Regions from separate parts of the Acerihabitans sp. genome, predicted to be linked through region 2. Evidence: predicted binding sites of a transcription regulator. Region 2 holds the regulator's gene; the other holds the start of a gene.
What was found. The regulator ArgR, encoded in region 2, controls arginine synthesis, uptake and breakdown. The targets are predictions, from matches to a motif close to ANTGAATAAAAATACANT.

Region 1: argF (ornithine carbamoyltransferase) is a predicted target of ArgR. The motif match lies at 4,099-4,116, and genes of this name have one in related genera.

The regions. Positions count from the first base shown of each region.
Region 1 is NZ_DASWOM010000135.1:1,052-10,478, reverse strand. Features, by position in the region: gene vapC (tRNA(fMet)-specific endonuclease VapC) at 1-166, shown strand, start outside; gene ridA (2-iminobutanoate/2-iminopropanoate deaminase) at 190-576, opposite strand; gene pyrI (aspartate carbamoyltransferase regulatory subunit) at 654-1,118, opposite strand; gene pyrB (aspartate carbamoyltransferase) at 1,130-2,065, opposite strand; gene VGC33_RS22110 (NanQ anomerase/TabA/YiaL family protein) at 2,444-2,911, shown strand; gene argF (ornithine carbamoyltransferase) at 3,059-4,066, opposite strand; gene rraB (ribonuclease E inhibitor RraB) at 4,243-4,704, shown strand; gene VGC33_RS22095 (GNAT family N-acetyltransferase) at 4,705-5,211, opposite strand; gene VGC33_RS22090 (valine--tRNA ligase) at 5,369-8,224, opposite strand; gene VGC33_RS22085 (DNA polymerase III subunit chi) at 8,238-8,687, opposite strand; gene pepA (leucyl aminopeptidase) at 8,773-9,427, opposite strand, start outside.
Region 2 is NZ_DASWOM010000041.1:16,355-26,148, reverse strand. Features, by position in the region: gene cgtA (Obg family GTPase CgtA) at 1-169, opposite strand, end outside; gene VGC33_RS06820 (DMT family transporter) at 186-1,166, opposite strand; gene rpmA (50S ribosomal protein L27) at 1,288-1,548, opposite strand; gene rplU (50S ribosomal protein L21) at 1,564-1,875, opposite strand; gene ispB (octaprenyl diphosphate synthase) at 2,133-3,104, shown strand; gene VGC33_RS06800 (YfeC-like transcriptional regulator) at 3,159-3,593, opposite strand; gene VGC33_RS06795 (helix-turn-helix domain-containing protein) at 3,748-4,011, shown strand; gene VGC33_RS06790 (DNA-binding protein) at 4,060-4,443, opposite strand; gene mdh (malate dehydrogenase) at 4,960-5,898, opposite strand; gene argR (transcriptional regulator ArgR) at 6,352-6,822, shown strand; gene yhcN (peroxide/acid stress response protein YhcN) at 7,276-7,539, shown strand; gene mpl (UDP-N-acetylmuramate:L-alanyl-gamma-D-glutamyl-meso-diaminopimelate ligase) at 7,801-9,174, opposite strand; gene fbp (class 1 fructose-bisphosphatase) at 9,429-9,794, shown strand, end outside.

The sequences.
Region 1 (9,427 bases), on a different contig from region 2:
TTATGGCGATATTCGGGCCAATCTGGAGCTGGCGGGCCTGCCGATCGGGGTAAACGAAGTGCATATCGCCGCCCATGCCCGCAGCGAGGGGTTGGTGGTGGTCACCAATAATCCGGTTGAATTCAGCCGGATTGAAGGTTTGCTGATTGAGAACTGGATCAACTGAGGTTGCCGGCGCGCCGGGACGGCTTAGCCTCGTACGGCGATGGCTTCTATTTCAATCTGCACATCTTTTGGCAACCGCGCGACTTCCACGCACGAACGTGCCGGGAAGGGGGCGTTATGTTCGGTGAAAAACCCTTCATAAACGGCGTTAACGGTGGCGAAGTCGTTCAAATCCTTGACGAACACCGTGGTTTTAATAATATCGGCCACCCGCAGGCCGGCGGCTTCCACAATCGCCCGCACGTTGTCCAGTGATTGACGCGCCTGGGCCGCGATATCATCGGCCACCAGCCCGGTTTTCGGGTTAATCGGGATCTGGCCGGAAGTGAACAGCAGACTGCCGAGGTCGACCGCCTGAACGTAGGGTCCAATGGCTGCCGGTGCGTTTTCAGTGCTGATAATACGGGACATGCTGGCTCCTGGTGTTGAGAGGCGAAAGAGAAAAGCGTCGCCGGTCATTATAAAGATTAAACCGGCGTATGCCCAGCTCAGGCGTTCTGGATAACCGCCTGATGCTCGAATTCTTTTTCACAATATTTGCATTTCAAATGCACCTGGCCGTCGCGGCTTTTCACCGTAAAACCCGAGGCCACCGGCTCGCTGCGGCTAATGCAGTTGCTGTTGGGACAGGTCAGCACGCCGTCGATCCGATCCGGTAGCGTAAGGGTCAGCTTGCGCACCACTTCATAGTTATCGATGCGATTGACGGTGGCGTGCGGGGCGTACATCGCCAACTGGTTCGCCTGCTGTTCGGTAAGGAATACGTTCTCGATCTTGATGAGATCTTTTTTCCCCAATTGGTTCGACGGCAGGTTCAGCCCGATGGTTATACGCTGATCGGTGGCGGTCAGCTTAAACAGCGTCAGCAGCTTAAAACCCACCTGCGCCGGGATATGGTCAATCACCGTGCCGCGATTGATTGCCTCGACCTGCAATTTATTATCCTGAGTCATCATCTTTCCCCTTAACCCGCCGGTTGCTCGTTTAACACCAGGGACAATAACGCCTGGCGCGCGAATATGCCGTTGCCGGCCTGCTGGAAATAATACGCGTAAGGCGTGTCGTCCACCTCATGGGCGATTTCATCCACTCTGGGCAGCGGATGCAGCACCTTGAGATTATCGCGCGCCTTCAGCAAATCCACGGCGCGCAGCACAAACTGGGCCTTGACGTTGGCATACTCCGAGGGGTCCAGCCGTTCTTTTTGCACCCGGGTCATATAGAGTATATCCAACTGCGGCATCACCTCCTCAATGGTGGCGTGCACGCTGTATCCGATGCCTTTTTCCGCCAGCATCGTCAGGATATAGGCGGGCATCGCCAGCGCCTGCGGGGCGATAAGGAAAAAATGGTTGCCCTCGAACTTGGCCAGCGCCTGGGTCAGGGAATGGACGGTACGGCCGTACTTCAGATCGCCGACCATCGCCACGTTGAGGTTGTTCAACCGTCCCTGGGTTTCCTGAATGGTAAACAGGTCGAGCAGCGTCTGGGTCGGGTGCTGGTTGGCGCCGTCGCCGGCGTTGAGGATGGGCACGCCGCCGGAGAATTCGGTGGCAAGCCTTGCCGCGCCCTCCTGCGGATGGCGCATGACGATGGCGTCGACGTAGGTGCTGATGACCGAAATGGTATCCGCCAGGGTTTCGCCCTTTTTGCCAAGCGACGTGTTGCCGGCGTCGGAGAATCCCACCACCGAGGCGCCCAGGCGATGGATGGCGGTTTCAAACGACAGTCTGGTGCGGGTGGAGGCCTCGAAAAAACAGCTGGCCACCACTTTATGCTTTAGCAGCTCCGGCCGCGGACGGGCCTTCAGGCCGGCTGCGCTGCGCAGTACCAGCTCCAGTTCCTCGCGGTTAAGGTCATTGATGGAAATGATGTGTTTTTGATAAAGGGGGTTAGCCATGTATTTCCTCCTTACGAGTGTCGTTGACGCCGGCCTTGCGCAAGTGTAGGCCGCGGTCCGGGATTGCGCGCAAAAAAAAGCCCCTCAACGAGGGGCCTGATACGAATAGATAAAAACGGGCAACGGGAGCGGCAGCTGCCCGCCAGCGGGCAGGTGGAAATAGTCATAGGCATCGAAAATTACGCAGCTGTTCATTAATCCTCCCGGTAAACTGCCCGGAATTATACTCGCGTGCCGGCACACTTCAAGCGGCAAGAGGTCGATATTTCTGAATAAGCAAACGATTGGCTTGCTAATCAAAATAAGTGTTAAATAACTCTCCTTTTTCGCGCGCCATCTGTTTTACAATGAAACGTTATTTCATTTTAAGGAAAAATTATGATCACCGGTAATATCCACCACTTAGATCTTGTGCCCTACCTGCCCGCCAAGCTGCGTGAAGCCATCGAGTACGTCAAACAACACATTACCCATGAGACGCCGCTGGGCAAGCATGATATCGAAGGCAACCGGGTATTTGTCCTGATTTCCAACGACAGCACCGATCTGCTGGAGAAGCGTCGCGCCGAGTTCCACGCAAAATATCTGGATATCCAGATCGTGCTGGACGGCGTGGAAGGGATGACCTTCAGCAACCTGCCGGCCGGCAAGACCGATATCGACTCGCTGGCGGATAAGGATATCGCCTTCCTGGCCGCGGGCGAACAGGAAAAACAGTTCGTGATGCAGGCGGGCGATTTTGTGGTCTATTACCCCGGCGAAGTGCATAAACCGCTGTGCGCGGTCGGCGCGCCGGCCCACGTGCGCAAAGCGGTGGTAAAAATCGATACCGCGTTGGTCCGCTAATAAAACAACCGTGCGGCATGACAGCGCATGCGTACCTGCGCTTGAGGTGGGACTGAGGGGAAGAAAAGCGTCATTCCGCGCTTTACCCTTTTATCCCGCCACGCCGGCTTAAGCTGCCTGTGCGGGCGGGCCGGCAATCCCATTCGCCTAGTCTTGCGCCAGCGTGGCCACCATCACCGCTTTAATGGTATGCAGCCGGTTTTCCGCCTGATCGAACACCACGCTGTGCGCCGATTCAAATACCTCGTCGGTCACTTCCATGCCGCCGGCCAGGTCATACTGTTGGGCCATCTGTTTGCCTACCCCGGTCTGGTCGTCATGGAACGCGGGCAGACAGTGCAGGAATTTTACCTGCGGGTTGCCGGTCAGCCGGATCATCGCCATATTGACCTGATAGGGACGCAGCAGGGCGATGCGCTCGCCCCAGATGGCTTTGTCCTCGCCCATGGAAACCCACACGTCGGTGTAGATAAAATCCACGCCCCGCACACCCGCCGCGATTTCCTCGGTCAGGGTAATATCGCCGCCGCGCTGCCGCGCCAGTTCACGACACCTGGCCACCAGTTGCTTATCCGGCCAACAGGCGCTGGGCGCCACCAGGCGTAAATCCAGTCCGGTCAGCGCCGCCGCTTCCAGCATGCTGTTGCCCATATTGTTACGGGCATCCCCGACATACGCGAACGCCATTTGCGCCAAGGTTTTTTGCGGCAAATGTTCCTGCATGGTCAGCAGATCGGCCAGTAACTGGGTGGGGTGGAATTCGGTGGTTAAGCCGTTCCACACCGGCACGCCGGCATAATGCGCCAGTGTCTCGACGATCTCCTGACCGTAGCCGCGATATTGAATGCCGTCATACAGGCGGCCCAGCACCCGGGCGGTATCCTTAATCGATTCCTTATGGCCTATCTGGCTACCGCTCGGGCCAAGGTAGGTCACGCGCGCGCCCTGATCGAAGGCGGCAACTTCGAAAGAGCAGCGGGTACGGGTCGAGTCTTTTTCGAAGATGAGCGCGATATTCTTGCCCACCAGGCGCGGCTTTTCCCGCCCGGACTGTTTTTCCCGCTTCAGGCTGGCGGCCAGCGCCAGTAATTCATGGATCTCATCGGGGGTGAAATCCAATAATTTCAGGAAATGACGGTGATAGAACTGACTCATATGCAGCGTTCTCCAATCTCAATCAAATGTAAATTGAATTTAAATTCACTTTATATGTATGAATATTCAATTTCAAGTGTTGATATCAATTCTTTCATGTTTAAGCTGGAGCCTTATCCCCGGCTGTGGGAAAATGGGTACCTAACAGGCCGATAGACGCATTGAGGATTGAGGGCATGGCACATCAATTTCTGGAAGAGCAGCGTGACGAAACACGTTTGATTATCGAAGAGCTGCTGGAAGATGGAAGCGACCCGGAAGCGCTTTACACCATCGAGCACCATCTCTCCGCCGAGAATTTCGATACGCTGGAAAAAGCCGCGGTCGAAGCCTTCAAGCTGGGCTATGAAGTCACCGATGCCGAGGAATTGGAGGTCGAAGACGGCTCGGTGTTGATGTGCTGCGACGCCATAAGCGAAATCGCCCTCAACGCGGATCTTATCGACACCCAGGTCGAACAGCTGTTTACCCTGGCCGAGCGCCTGGGCGTCAACTATGACGGTTGGGGCACCTACTTTGAAGATGGGGAAGACGGCGAAGACGATGAAGAGGACGGGGAAGGCGAAGACGGCGTGGACGGTTCCGCTACGCCGGTTCGCGGCCTGCTCGACCAGGATGACAACGGCACCCGCCACTGATCAGCCAAGAGGCTTGAGCATCGTCACTTCGCAATCCACATGTCCGGTATGGCCCATCGGGCCGTCGATATGGACAAACCCCAGCCGCTCATACAGCGATATGGCCCGCGTCAGGGCGGCGGTGGTTTCCAGGTAGCAATGGGTAAACCCCTGGCCGCGCGCGAAGTCCAGCGCCTTGACTGCCAGCTCATGGGCCAGGCCGCGCCCGCGCAGGACCGACAAAAAATACATCTTTTGCAGTTCACAGATATCCGCGCGCGCGCCGGCCAGGGGCGCGATGCCGCCGCCGCCGGCAATCCTGCCCTCAAACTCAATCACCCAGTATGCGCTCTTGGGCTGGCTATAGAGCTGGTACAGGTTATCCAGGTTCGGGTCGGAGACGGTATAGCCCTTATCCGCCGTCAGGCCGAACTCGGCCGATACCTGGCGAATGACGTCGGCAATGGCATGATTATCTTCCGGCGTAATGGGTCGCACCAGAATATTGACTGAAGTAGCTGTGGACATCGTCATTACCCAAAAAAAGAAAAATACACGAAAGTTTTGGCTTTATTGTTATGAGTAATAGCATCGCCGGTGCCGACGATGCAAACAAATTAAACGGATGTTAAACATCTACACTGCTTTGGCAGCAAACGCCCGAATGTTAAACACCCGTCTTCTTTTACAAATTGGCGATGGTCGCCTGCTGTTCCAGCAGCTTGGCCCTGGCGTCGGCATAACCCGCCAGTTTTTCCCGCTCTTTCGCCACCACCGCTTCCGGCGCCCGGGCGACGAATCCCTCATTGGACAGCTTGCTCTCGATGCGTCCGATCTCGGTGTCGATCTTCAGCACTTCATTGGCCAGCCGGTCCAGCTCCAGGGCCTTGTCGATAATGCCCGCCATGGGGATCAGCAGTTCGCCTTCCTCCACCAGCTTGACGATGGAAACCGGGCCTTTCTCGCCGTCCGCCAGGATATCCAGGCTCTGCAGCCGCGCCAGCGTCTGGATAAAGCTCCGGTTATCCGCAATTCGCCGGCGGGTCAGCGCGGTGGCGCCGCGCACCAGCACATCCAGCGGTTTGCCGGGGGCGATATTCATCTCGTTGCGAATGGCGCGCACGCCGATGACCAGCTGTTTAATCCACTCCACGTCCGCCAGCGCCTGCGCGTCGTCAAGCCCGGCGTCAAACCGCGGGAAGGCTTGCAGCATCAGGGTATCGTCGGTAATGCCCTTGAGCGCTTTCACCCGTTGCCAGATGGTTTCGGTAATAAACGGCACGATAGGATGCGCCAGGCGCAGCAAACCTTCCAGCACGTCCACCAGCGTATGGCGGGTGCCGCGCAGCTCGGTTTCGCCGCCGCCGGTCATTACCGGTTTAGTCAGCTCCAGATACCAGTCGCAGAACTGATTCCAGGTAAAGTCATACAGAATATTGGCGGCCATATCAAAACGGTAGCCGTCGAGCGCGTCGCGATAGGCTTTCACCGTGCGGTTGAATTCCGCCAGGATCCAGCGATCCGCCAGGGACAGGCTCATCTCGCCGCCATGCTGGCCGCAATCCTTATCTTCGGTATTCATCAGCACAAAGCGGCTGGCGTTCCACAGCTTATTACAAAAGTTGCGATAGCCTTCCAGGCGCTTCATATCCCAGTTGATATCGCGCCCGGTGGAGGCCAGCGCCGCCAGGGTAAAGCGCAGCGCATCGGTGCCGTGCGGCTCGATGCCCTGCGGGAACTGCTTTTCGGTGCGCTTGCGGATTTTGTCCGCCAGCTGCGGCTGCATCATGTTGCCGGTGCGCTTCTCAATCAGCGCCGGCAGCGAAATGCCGTCCACCATGTCCAGCGGGTCGATAACGTTGCCTTTGGATTTCGACATCTTCTGGCCTTCGTCGTCGCGGATTAAGCCGGTCATATACACGGTCTTGAACGGCACCTGCGGGCGCCCCTGTTCATCCTTGACGAAATGCATGGTCAGCATGATCATGCGGGCAATCCAGAAGAAGATAATGTCAAAGCCGCTCACCAGCACGCTGGTGGGGTGGAAGGTCTTCAGCGCCTCGGTCGGCTCCGGCCAGCCCAGGGTGGAAAAGGTCCATAATCCCGAGGAGAACCAGGTATCCAGCACATCCTCGTCCTGGCGCAGCGCCATCGAGGCATCAAGACCGTTTTCACGGCGCACCTCGGCCTCGTCGCGCCCGACATAGACCTTGCCGGCGGCGTCGTACCAGGCCGGGATGCGATGTCCCCACCACAGCTGGCGGGAAATGCACCAGTCCTGGATATCGCGCATCCAGCTGAAATACATATTTTCATACTGCTTGGGCACAAAGCGGATGTCATCATTTTCCACCGCCTCGATGGCCACTTTCGCCAGCGGCGCGGTGCGCACATACCACTGGTCGGTCAGCATGGGCTCAATCACCACGCCGCCGCGATCGCCATAAGGCACGGTCAGGGCATGGGGTTTGATCTCGTCCAGCAGGCCCAGGGCGTCGAAGGCGGCGACCACCGCCTTGCGGGCGGCGAAGCGTTCCAGGTTGCGGAACTGCGCCGGGATCTCGCCGCTCCAGGCCTCGCTTGCCTCGCCGAGGGTATCGAATACCTCCGCCCGTTCGCGGATATCGCCATCCAGGGTCAGGATATTGATCATCGGCAGGCCGTGGCGCTTGCCGACCTCATAGTCGTTGAAATCATGGGCCGGAGTGATCTTCACGCAGCCGGTGCCCTTGGTCATATCGGCATGTTCGTCGCCGAGAATGGGGATACGGCGGCCGACCAGCGGCAACAGCACGTATTTGCCAATCAGGTCCTTATAACGCGGATCCGCGGGATTGACCGCCACGCCGGTATCGCCCAGCATGGTCTCCGGGCGGGTGGTGGCCACCACCAGATAATCCAGCCCGTCGGCGGTTTTGGCGCCGTCGGCCAGCGGATAGCGCAAATGCCACATCGACCCCTGGGATTCGCGGTTTTCCACTTCCAGATCGGAAATGGCGGTGCGCAGTTTTGGATCCCAGTTCACCAGGCGCTTGCCGCGATAAATCAAATCCTGCTTAAACAGCTGGACGAACACTTCCTTCACCGCGTCGGACAGCCCTGCGTCCATGGTAAAACGCTCGCGCTCCCAATCCACCGAGGCGCCCAGGCGGCGCATCTGGCGGGTAATGGTGCCGCCGGATTCCGCCTTCCACTGCCAGATTTTTTCGATAAAGGCGTCGCGGCCGTAATCGTGGCGGGTCTTGCCCTCCTCGGCGGCGATTTTACGCTCCACCACCATCTGCGTGGCGATGCCCGCATGATCGGTCCCCACCTGCCACAGGGTGTTTTTGCCCTGCATGCGCTGGTATCGCACGATAATGTCCATAATGGTCTGCTGAAAGGCATGACCCATATGCAGGCTGCCGGTCACGTTCGGCGGCGGGATCATGATGCAGAAGCTTTCTTTGCTGGTATCGTTATGCGGCTTGAAATAGCCCTGTTTTTCCCAGTGCTCGTACAGCGGCTGCTCGATATCGTGCGGGTTATATGTCTTTTCCATTATGCGTCGTATTTCACTGCGTTGGCGGCGTGGCCGTGGTCAATTGGAAGCCGACGCTGCGATAGGCTTTATACCGGTCGCGCGCCAACTGTTTTAATGCGTCTTCGTCCGGGACGAAGTCTATCACTTCATGAAAAGCGGAGGCAAAATCCGCGCACTGCGGCAGCAGGCTTATCAGCAGCTCGCGCGGCGCGTTGCCGCGGCGCTTCGGCCAGCACAGTTCCACCGGCGCGCCATAGCGCGGCCCCTCGCCCGCCAGGTTATGCGGGACAAAGGCGGCCGGATCCCGCTGCCACAAGGCTTCATCCAGCTTCAGCGCCTGATCCTCATCGCCGCAGGCTATCAGCACCCTTTTGCCGGCGCGCCAGTGGAGCGCCGCCAGATCGCAGGCAAGGCGTTCCACGGCGCTAAGTCCGTCCTGGAGATCCTGCCGGTCGAGAAGATAAAAGGTGGCGCTTTTCATGTACCCTTTTTATTAAGCCTGAGAGGGGATGGCGGAAAAAATAACGGGCGGCCTGGGCCACCCGGTAAGTTTACCTTTTTTAGGCCTATTCGTCACCGTTGAGACCCGAGCGATTGAGCAGAAACTGCGCCAGCATGGAAACCGGACGCCCGGTGGCGCCTTTGGCCTTGCCCGAACGCCAGGCGGTGCCGGCGATATCCAGGTGCGCCCAGCTGTATTTGCGGGCGAACCGGGACAGGAAGCAGCCGGCGGTAATGGCGCCGCCCGGACGGCCGCCGATATTGGCCATATCGGCAAAATTGGACTCCAGCTGTTCCTGGAACTCGTCCCCCAAGGGCAGGCGCCAGGCGCGATCGCCCGATTGCTCGGCGGCGGCGATAAGCTCGTGGGCCAGCGGATTATGGTTGGACATCAGCCCGGTCAGGTGATGGCCCAGCGCGATAACGCAGGCGCCGGTCAGGGTGGCGACGTCAATCACCAGCTCCGGGTCGAAACGCTCGACATAGGTCAGCGCGTCGCACAACACCAGTCGGCCTTCGGCGTCGGTGTTCAGCACTTCCACCGTCTGGCCGGACAGGGTGGTCAACACGTCGCCGGGACGGAAAGACCGGCCGTCGACCATATTCTCGCAACCCGCCAGCACGCCCACCAGGTTCAGCGGCAGGCTCAACTCCAGCGCCATGCGCATCACGCCGTAAACCGTGGCGGCGCCGCACATATCGTATTTCATCTCGTCCATG
Region 2 (9,794 bases):
TCAGGGTATTCAGGTTCCGGTCCGCCAGCAGATAAACATCGCCGCCGTCGCCGCCGTCTCCGCCGTCCGGACCGCCGTTAGGAATATATTTCTCCCGCCGGAAACTGACGCAACCGTTGCCGCCGTCGCCCGCAACCACCACGATGGCGGCCTCATCTACAAACTTCATGGGAACTCTCCGTAATTCATTTGCCGGGCGGCCGAATGGGCAGCGCCGGTTTTGTTTTGGTCCGCGCGGGCAAGAGCCGATGGCCCGCCGCAGAAAACATCGCACCCGCCACCACCACAAACGCGCCCAGATAACCGATGATATTCAGCGGCGGAGCGGTGAAATAATCCGGCCAGGCGAGTGACAGTAAATCTGAAAAAAGCAGGGTGAACAGGGGCGTCAGGGTGACGATAGCGCTGACCTGCGCCGCCTGCCAGCGCGCCATGGCTTCCGCCAGCGCGCCGTAGCCAATCAATGTATTGGCACCGCAAAACACCAGGCAGGCGACCTGCCAGGAGCTCAAATGCATTATCGTCGCGGGTCTGGCCACGGCGGATAATGCTATTGTACACAAAACATACAGCAAAAACAGGATCTGTTGTGAGGCCAGCCGGCGCAGCAGAACCTTTTGCGCCACACCGTAACAGACCCAGACCGTCGCCGCGCACACCCCCAGAATCACCCCCAGGGTGTAGTCGGTCAGCCGGGTAAAGATTTCAAGCAGGCTGGTATTGAAAAACATCAGCAGGCCGCATATCAGCATCATCGCCCCGATAACCTGGGTGCCGCGCATGCGTTCCTTCAGGATCAGCACGCTGGCGAACATCATGCCCACCGGCGAGAGCTGACCGATAACCTGCGAGGCGGTCGGGCTAAGGTATTGCAGCGAGGAGCTGAAAAAAATAAAGTTGCCCAGCAAACCCGCGGTGGCGATGACCAGCATCATCAGCCAGCGCCAGCGCAAAAACAGCTTGAGCGGCGGTAGCTGGCCGCGCGGCGCCAGGATGACGGCCAGGCCGATACCAGCCATGATGAATCGATACCACACCACGGTATACGGCTCCATGTCGGTGAGCACCTGTTTCATGGCGATGGGCAACGCCCCCCAGCACATTGCGGTGGTGAGCGCCAGAATGATGCCCATTCCTGCTTGCTGTCCCGCCTGCTGATTTGTCATCATGAGTCTTAAACGCGAAATTGGCCGGAAAGAAAAGTAAAAAGCCCCGCTAGAATTGCGGGGCTTGGCTCTGTTATCTGGAAGGGGCTATCGGAACCGCAGCCAGCAAAGAACGGAAAAGTTATTCAGCGGCTACAATGCTGACAAACTTACGGTTCTTTGGTCCTTTAATTTCGAACTGGATTTTACCAGTAGCCAAAGCAAACAGAGTGTGGTCTTTACCGCAACCAACGTTGGTGCCGGGGTGGAATTTAGTTCCACGCTGGCGAACGATGATGCTGCCTGCTAAAACAGCTTCGCCGCCGAAGCGTTTGACGCCCAGGCGTTTACTTTCTGAGTCGCGACCGTTACGAGTCGAGCCGCCAGCCTTTTTGTGTGCCATGAGTGTGCTCCCCTGTTAGGCGCCGATACCGGTAATTTTCACGTCAGTGAACCACTGACGATGGCCTTGTTGCTTACGATAGTGCTTACGGCGACGAAATTTAACGATCGTCACTTTATCGCCGCGACCATGGGCAACTACTTCAGCTTGAATCTTTCCGCCATTGACGAAAGGAACGCCGATCTGAATGTCATCACCGTTGGCAATCATCATCACCTGGTCGAACTCAACGGTTTCGCCCGTTGCAATGTCCAGCTTTTCAAGGCGAACAGTCTGACCTTCGCTGACCCGGTGTTGTTTACCACCACTTTGGAAAACCGCGTACATAAAAAACTCCGCTTTCCGCGCACTCAACTTGGATTCGTCCACAGTGCGCTATAAATATTCACAATAGGGCGCGAATTCTACGCAAAAAAGCGCCCTATGACAAGTGCAGAATACATACAGGACGCGAAAAAAGCGCAGTTTCTTCGCCGGCATTTATCTCTGGCGTTTTTCAAGTACAATCAGTAACACAGTTTCTGCCATCTGGCTCCATGAGCAGCGTTACTATCTAACGGTTAAAATAAAGCCTAAAGACAATAATGAACCTTGATCAAATTACCGAACTTACCGCACATGATATGGCGGACGTCAACGCGATTATTCTCGAGCAGCTGAACTCCGAGGCCGCGCTCATCAATCAGCTTGGCCACTACATCATCAGCGGCGGGGGCAAGCGTATCCGTCCGATGATTGCCGTTCTGGCGGCCAGGGCGTTGCACTACGAGGGCGACAAGCATGTCACCGTGGCGGCGCTGATAGAATTTATCCATACCGCCACCTTACTGCATGACGACGTGGTTGACGAATCCGACATGCGGCGCGGCAAGGCCACGGCCAACGCGGCATTCGGCAATGCCGCCAGCGTCCTGGTCGGGGATTTTATCTACACCCGCGCCTTCCAGATGATGACCGGCCTTGAATCGCTGCGGGTCCTGGCGCTGATGGCGGAGGCGGTTAACGTCATTGCCGAAGGCGAAGTATTGCAATTGATGAACTGCAACGATCCCGATATCACCATCGAGAGCTACATGCGGGTGATTTACAGCAAGACCGCCCGCCTGTTCGAGGCGGCGTCGCAATCCTCAGCCATCCTGGCCGGCGCCACCCCCGAACAGGAAAACGCGCTGCGCGACTATGGCCGTTACCTGGGCACCGCTTTTCAACTTATCGACGATCTGCTGGACTACGGGGCCGACGACGTAACCCTGGGTAAAAATACCGGCGACGATTTGAATGAAGGCAAGCCTACCCTGCCGTTGCTGCATGCCATGCGCAATGGCAATGCGCAGCAGGCGGCGATGATCCGCGAAGCGATTATAAAGGGCAACGGCCGCCATCTGCTTGAGGCGGTGTTGGAAACCATGCATCAATGCGGTTCCCTCGAGTACACCCGGCAACGGGCGGAAGCCGAAGCGGATAACGCCATCAGCTGCCTCGCCTGCCTGGCGCCGACGCCGTTTCGCCAGGCCCTGGAAAGCCTGGCGCATCTGGCGGTGCAGCGGCATTTTTAGGAAACCGGCGGCCGAAGGCGGCACAGCCGGCGTCCAACCCATCGCCCCTCGTCATCAGCGCCCGGGATTTATGCCCAGGCGCGCCATAAATCCCGTTATCCCCTCGCGCAGCAACAGGCTGATGACTTCATCCCGCTCCTCGGGCTGAAACTGCTGATAGATGGCCATCCATGCCGCCAACGGGTCTTTTTCCGGTTCCGCCGCCTTGCGCGCGGAATTAAGACGATATTCGCCACCGTATTCGGCAATAAAATTTTCCTGAATTTGTCTTCTGGTTAACTCCTGTTGGACATCGAGTGGTAAACTCTCAAGAGCAAATTCCAGGCCTTTACCCTGCACGCCGATTACCCGGCGACTGGTCCAGTTTTCCCGACGGGCGCGTGCGGTAATGCCCTGTCGGGTGCCCGGAAGCTTAGCTACACCAATGAGTTCACAGGTCTTGTACCAAGCTGTTTTCATATCTTTTGCATTCCAAAAAGGGACGTCCATAGCAAATCTTGACATCATTGAGAAAATGGTAGAAAAGCTTTAGGAAAAAATGTGCTATAAATTTTCCGGTTACAAAGTGAAATCAACCACGGGTAGCTTGCATATGTTAACTAGTACATCAATTACCCCCAGTGAGGCCGCAAGGGATCAAGATATGAACGAAAGGATAAAAGACTGGCACCCCGCCGATATCATCGCAGCGTTGCGTAAACGCGGCACCACGCTAGCGGCCGTCTCTCGGGGCGCGGGTTTGTCTTCGTCGACGCTGGCGAACGCCATGACCCGCCCTTGGCCGAAAGGCGAATGGCTGATAGGGGATGCCTTGGGCATTCACCCGCTGGAGATATGGCCCAGCCGTTACATTGATGCGAAAACGTATCAACTCGTCGACAGGAAAAGCCTGATCCGCTCGCGCTGACAGGTCAACCCGGCCGGCACGGCCCTCGGGCGCGCCGGCCTTTCCCTCCTACTCCCGATTGAGTTCCGCCAGGGACTCATCGGGATAATCCAGGCGTTTTAGCAGGTTTAAAACGCCTTCCCTTAATATAAACGACACGACAAAGTCGCGTTCCTCGCTTGAGAGCTGCCGGTGTATTTCCAGCCAGGTGGAAGACGGCTCCTGCGGCGCAGCCCGGTATTCAGCCATATTGGAACGAAGCGACAGCGTTTTTTTAACCGTCTCGGGCAAGCTTTGCCAAGCATATTCCAGGGCCTTTCCCCTGGCGCCTTCGCGGCGCCTTTTATGCCAGCCCTCTTCGCGCGCGCGCCGGTTCAGCCCCTGGCGCGTTTTAGGCAGTCCGCCGACGCCTATCAGTTCATGGGTGGCTATCCATTCCTTTTTTGGTAACATCGTTTCCCTCCTTGTCTGGTAATAGCTTGCGTAATCTCCATGGCGTAAGACCCGTAAAACCCTTATTACCCAGCGGTCTTATCCAGGTGCGGTTCCGTTATAACTCCGCTTGCGCACTAAACTGATTACAGCGTGTCGTTACGTCAATTACAACACAAAAAAAGCAGTAAACGCCACAACGGATGTAAAAATGAGAGCGCGCTTGGTTTTTATCCCATAAACTGTAAATAAACAATATTTATCAATAGAATGATTGATATAGGAACTATAAGAACGACGAGAATAAAACCGCTGGCGGTTGCAGAAATAGCGGATGGGACTAATCGGCAACAGATGGAAATATCCGCCCAAGCCTGGGCTAAAAGGGCATCAGAATGGGGAGCAAGCAGCCGAAGGGAATACCAGCGGGGATACACAGGCAAAAGCAGCTTGCACGCCGCTGGGACGGCGCGCGGTGAAACCAAGGGTAACGGCAGCCCGGCCCCGGTTCCAGGGCACGGGGCCGCTACCTGCGCATTATTGATTGATGAATTTTTCCCCGAGTTCGATATCTTTTTTCAGCACATCCTTCATTTGTTCCAGCGCCTGTTGTTCAAAGGCGCTCAAGGTGCCGATGGATTGACGTTCCTCCAGGCCCTGCTTACCCAACAGCAGCGGTTGGGCAAAGAAGCGGGTAAATTCGCCATCGCCTTCAACGTAAGCGCATTCCACCACGCCGGCTTCACCCTGCATGGCGCGCACCAGCGACAGGCCGAACCGCGCCGCCGCCTGGCCCATGGATAAGGTGGCTGAACCCCCGCCGGCTTTCGCCTCCACCACTTCGGTGCCGGCATTCTGGATGCGGCGGGTGAGGTCGGCAATTTCCTGTTCGCTAAAGCTCACGCCCTTAACCTGGGACAATAACGGCAGGATAGTGACGCCGGAATGGCCGCCTATCACACGCACTTCCACGTCCTCGGGCCGCAGGCCTTTCAGCTCGGCGACAAAGGTATTGGAACGGATGATATCAAGCGTGGTGATACCGAACAGTTTGCGTTTGTCATACACCCCGGCCTTCTCCAGCGCTTCAGCGGCGATCGCCACCGTGGTGTTGACCGGATTGGTAATGATGCCGATTAACGCGCTGGGACAAGCCTTCGCCACCTGATTGATCAGGTTGCGTACGATGCTCGCGTTGACGTTGAACAGATCGGCGCGGTCCATGCCGGGCTTGCGCGCCACGCCGGCGGAAATCAGCACGATATCCGCGCCCGCCAGGGCGGGAGTGGCGTCTTCGCCGCTAAAGCCCTTGATCTTCACCGCGGTGGGAATATGGCTGAGGTCGACCGCCACGCCGGGCGTCACGGGGGCGATATCATAGAGAGAGAGTTCTGAACCTGAGGGGAGTTGGGTTTTGAGCAACAGGGCTAGTGCCTGTCCTATGCCACCCGCTGCACCGAGAACTGCGACTTTCATTCTAATCTCCTTATTATTATAGGAAAAATTAAATGCCGTCAAATCATCTGGTTATGATCATAGAGACATAAACGAGTAAAAACAAATCAGCGATCGCAAATTTGAGAAATGACACGTTAACTTCCCTTTCTTATCCATAAGTTCCAGCCTTATTCCCATACCGGACGACTTCACCGGATAATGCCTGCCGCTGCCGTTCAATACCCGTGGTTATCGATCACATTACACCGACAGCAATGGTCAAAACAACATCATTTTAATAACATTCCCTTTACTTTTTAATGCCAGTAAATATGCGAGCCAGGTCATGGTTGATTTGAATAAATATTGCTACGCTGACCGTTTTGCCGACTCAATTTGGCTGATAAGGCGGCGACATCGCATTTTTATTGCATAAAAATGCAAATTTATGCATAATTCAAACTACAATATCGGCTACTGGTTTGGGAAAATATGCGCAACCACCTAAAACAAGAAGAACTGGTTAAAGCTTTTAAGGCCTTGCTTAAGGAAGAAAAATTCAGCTCCCAAGGTGAGATTGTTTTTGCGCTGCAAGAACAGGGGTTTGAAAATATAAATCAGTCCAAGGTATCAAGGATGCTAACCAAATTTGGCGCGGTGAGAACCCGCAACGCTAAAATGGAAATGGTGTATTGCCTGCCGGCGGAGCTGGGCGTGCCCACCACCAGCAGCCCGCTGAAAAACCTGGTGCTGGATGTCGATCATAACGACGCGGTCATCGTTATCCATACCAGCCCCGGCGCCGCGCAGCTTATTGCCCGCCTGCTGGATTCCCTGGGTAAGTCCGAGGGCATTCTGGGCACCATTGCCGGGGACGATACCATTTTTACCACACCCGCCAAGGGCTTTAGCGTTAAACAACTCTACGAAGCCATACTCATCCTGTTCGATCAGGAGCTATAGGCTGGGGATTGGCGCCTTATAACTGAAACCGCCGATCGCCCGCGGTTTTCATCGCCGTTGTATCGCCCGGCCCCTTTCCGACCGCCACGGACGCCGTCGCCGTGGCGTTAAGCCGGTGTGAAATCCTTGTTTTACATGCCCCGCGGCTGATTTCACCAAAAGCGCCCCGTCGGACAGCACGTTTGGCTAAAACCTTTCATCTCTTTGAAATTACAATTATTTAACATTAATTGTATATTTTTTAACCTATTTTAATAGCTTTTACTTATATTATGGCAAAGAACGCAAATAAAGTTTCATAATAAATTATGAGCAAACTATTAATACCTCACGTTACTAGTGTATACTTTACTTCGTGATGCACATCACGTTTCACAGGCTGTTGACGGCGCACCGCCGGCGAAAAACAACAGCATGAAACCGTTACGCACAAGAATATGTAGAGGTAATAACATGAAAATTAAAACCGCAGTCTCACTGATGACCGTAATGTCAGCCTTGTCCTTTGGCGCTTTCGCCGCGAATTCGATCTCGCAGGAACAGGCCAGCGGCTTGCAGCCGTTCGGCACGGTAAGCGTAACCGGCAAGGCGGGCGCGCCTTCCGATATTCACCAGGCCCTGAACCAGGCCGCCGAAGCCAAAGGCGCAACCTCCTATCACATCACGGAAGCCCGTGATAATGATACCTGGCACGCCACGGCCGAGCTGTATAAATAAGCGCCGACACGGCGGCGCCGCGACATGTTCGCCCGGCCAAAGGCCGGCGCGGTGAAGGCGGCCGGGCCAATGATTTGCAGACGTTAATAAAGCAGTAGAGAGAGAGTTCACGCCAAAAGTCACACTGGCAAAAACGTCGTCGCCCTCTGTTATTCCTGTGTCCAGTAATAACCCAAGACGCGAATTGCCGATTCCCTCTCGTCGTCCTATCCGACGATCCTTCCCCCGCTTGCGGGGGTTTTTTTTTGCCTTGCGCGGCTGCTAGGCCACCATGCCGGCTTTGAGATTCAATTGCGCCAGCAGTTTTTCATGAATGCCGCCGAATCCGCCGTTGCTCATCACCAGGATGTAATCGCCGGGTTGGGAGGTTTTGACAATCATTTCCACCAGGGTATCGACATCAGCGCTCCAATGGGCCGGCTGCACGCACGCTTCGGCCACTTCGCTCACCTGCCAGGGAATATGCTGGGGCTGGAATAAAAAAACCTCGTCGGCCCGGCCCAGGGATGGCGCCAGCTCATTTTTATTCAATCCCATCTTCATGGTATTGGAGCGCGGCTCCAGTACCGCCAGGATGCGCGCGGTGCCGCCCACTTTACTGCGCAGCGCGGCAAGCGTCGCCAGGATCGCCGTGGGATGGTGGGCAAAATCATCATACAATTTCACCCCATTGGCGGTGCCTTTCAGCTCAAGACGACGGCGGGCGTTGATAAAAGACCCCAACGCCCGGCAGGCATCGGCAGGCAGCACCCCGACATGGCGGGCGGCGGCAATCGCCATCAGGGCGTTATGCATGTTGTGCTCGCCCACCAGTTCCCAATGCACGTCGCCCACCGGCTCGCCCTGAAGAAACACCTGGAAACGGCTGGCGTCCGGCGCGCTCTTTTTCGCCCGCCAGCTGCCCTCCTCGCCGATATATTCCTGCTCGCTCCAGCACCCCATTGCCATCACCTGCTTCAGATGCTGGTCGTTATCGGGCAGGATGATTTTACCTTTGCCCGGCACCAGCCTGACCAAATGGTGAAACTGTTTCTGGATGGCTTTCAGATCGTCAAAGATATCCGCATGATCGAATTCAAGGTTGTTGAGGATCAGGGTTCGCGGGCAATAGTGGACAAATTTGGAGCGTTTATCAAAAAACGCACAATCGTATTCGTCGGCTTCCACCACAAAAAACGCGCCGTCGCCCAAACGGGCGGAAACGGTAAAATTACCCGGCACGCCGCCTATCACGAAACCCGGCTGGTAGCCGCACGCCTCGAGGATCCAGGTCACCATGCCGGCGGTGGTGGTTTTGCCGTGGGTGCCGGCTACCGCGATGACCCAGCGTTGCTGCAACACCCGATCGTGCAGCCACTGCGGGCCGGACGTATAGGGAATACCCCGTTCCAGCACGGCTTCCACGCAGGGATTGCCCCGGCTCATCGCATTCCCGATAATGACCAGTTCCGGTTCGGGCGTCAGCTGCGCCGGATCATAGCCTTTGATAAGCACAATGCCCTGATCCTGTAACAACGTGCTCATCGGGGGATAGACATTATCATCGGACCCGGTCACCTCATGCCCCAAAGAACGGGCCAGCATCGCCAGTCCGCCCATAAATGTGCCGCAGATCCCAAGAATGTGTATGCGCATAAGTTTTCCATTTTTTAACACGAACTGCGGCTCATTCTACCGCTGCGACCGACCGATATAAACGGATTTGATGATATGTCCACATTCGTTTAAGCTAAACTGCATTACATACGTAAGCGGCTAATCGGGTGGCGTCAGCTCTGTCTGATTAATTAGTCAGTGAGATTTGTTCAGTGAAAATCGGTCAGTGAAAATTGATAGTACCGCTTTTCATCCTTAGCAACATGGTCTTCTTTGGATTCAGGGAAAGTGATATGAAAACGTTAGGCGAATTTATCGTTGAGAAACAGCACGAATTTCCACATGCCACAGGTGAACTTACCGCATTACTCTCCGCGATAAAATTAGGGGCGAAAATCATCCACCGCGATATCAATACCGCGGGTTTGGTGGATATCCTCGGGACCAGCGGCGTATCCAATATCCAGGGCGAAGTCCAGATGAAGCTCGACCTGTTTGCCAATGAGAAATTAAAAGCGGCGCTGAAGGCGCGCGGGCAGGTAGCGGGCATTGCCTCCGAAGAAGAAGATGAAATTGTCATTTTTGACGGCGAACGTTCCACCAGCGGCAAATATGTCGTGCTGATGGACCCGCTGGACGGCTCCTCCAATATCGACGTC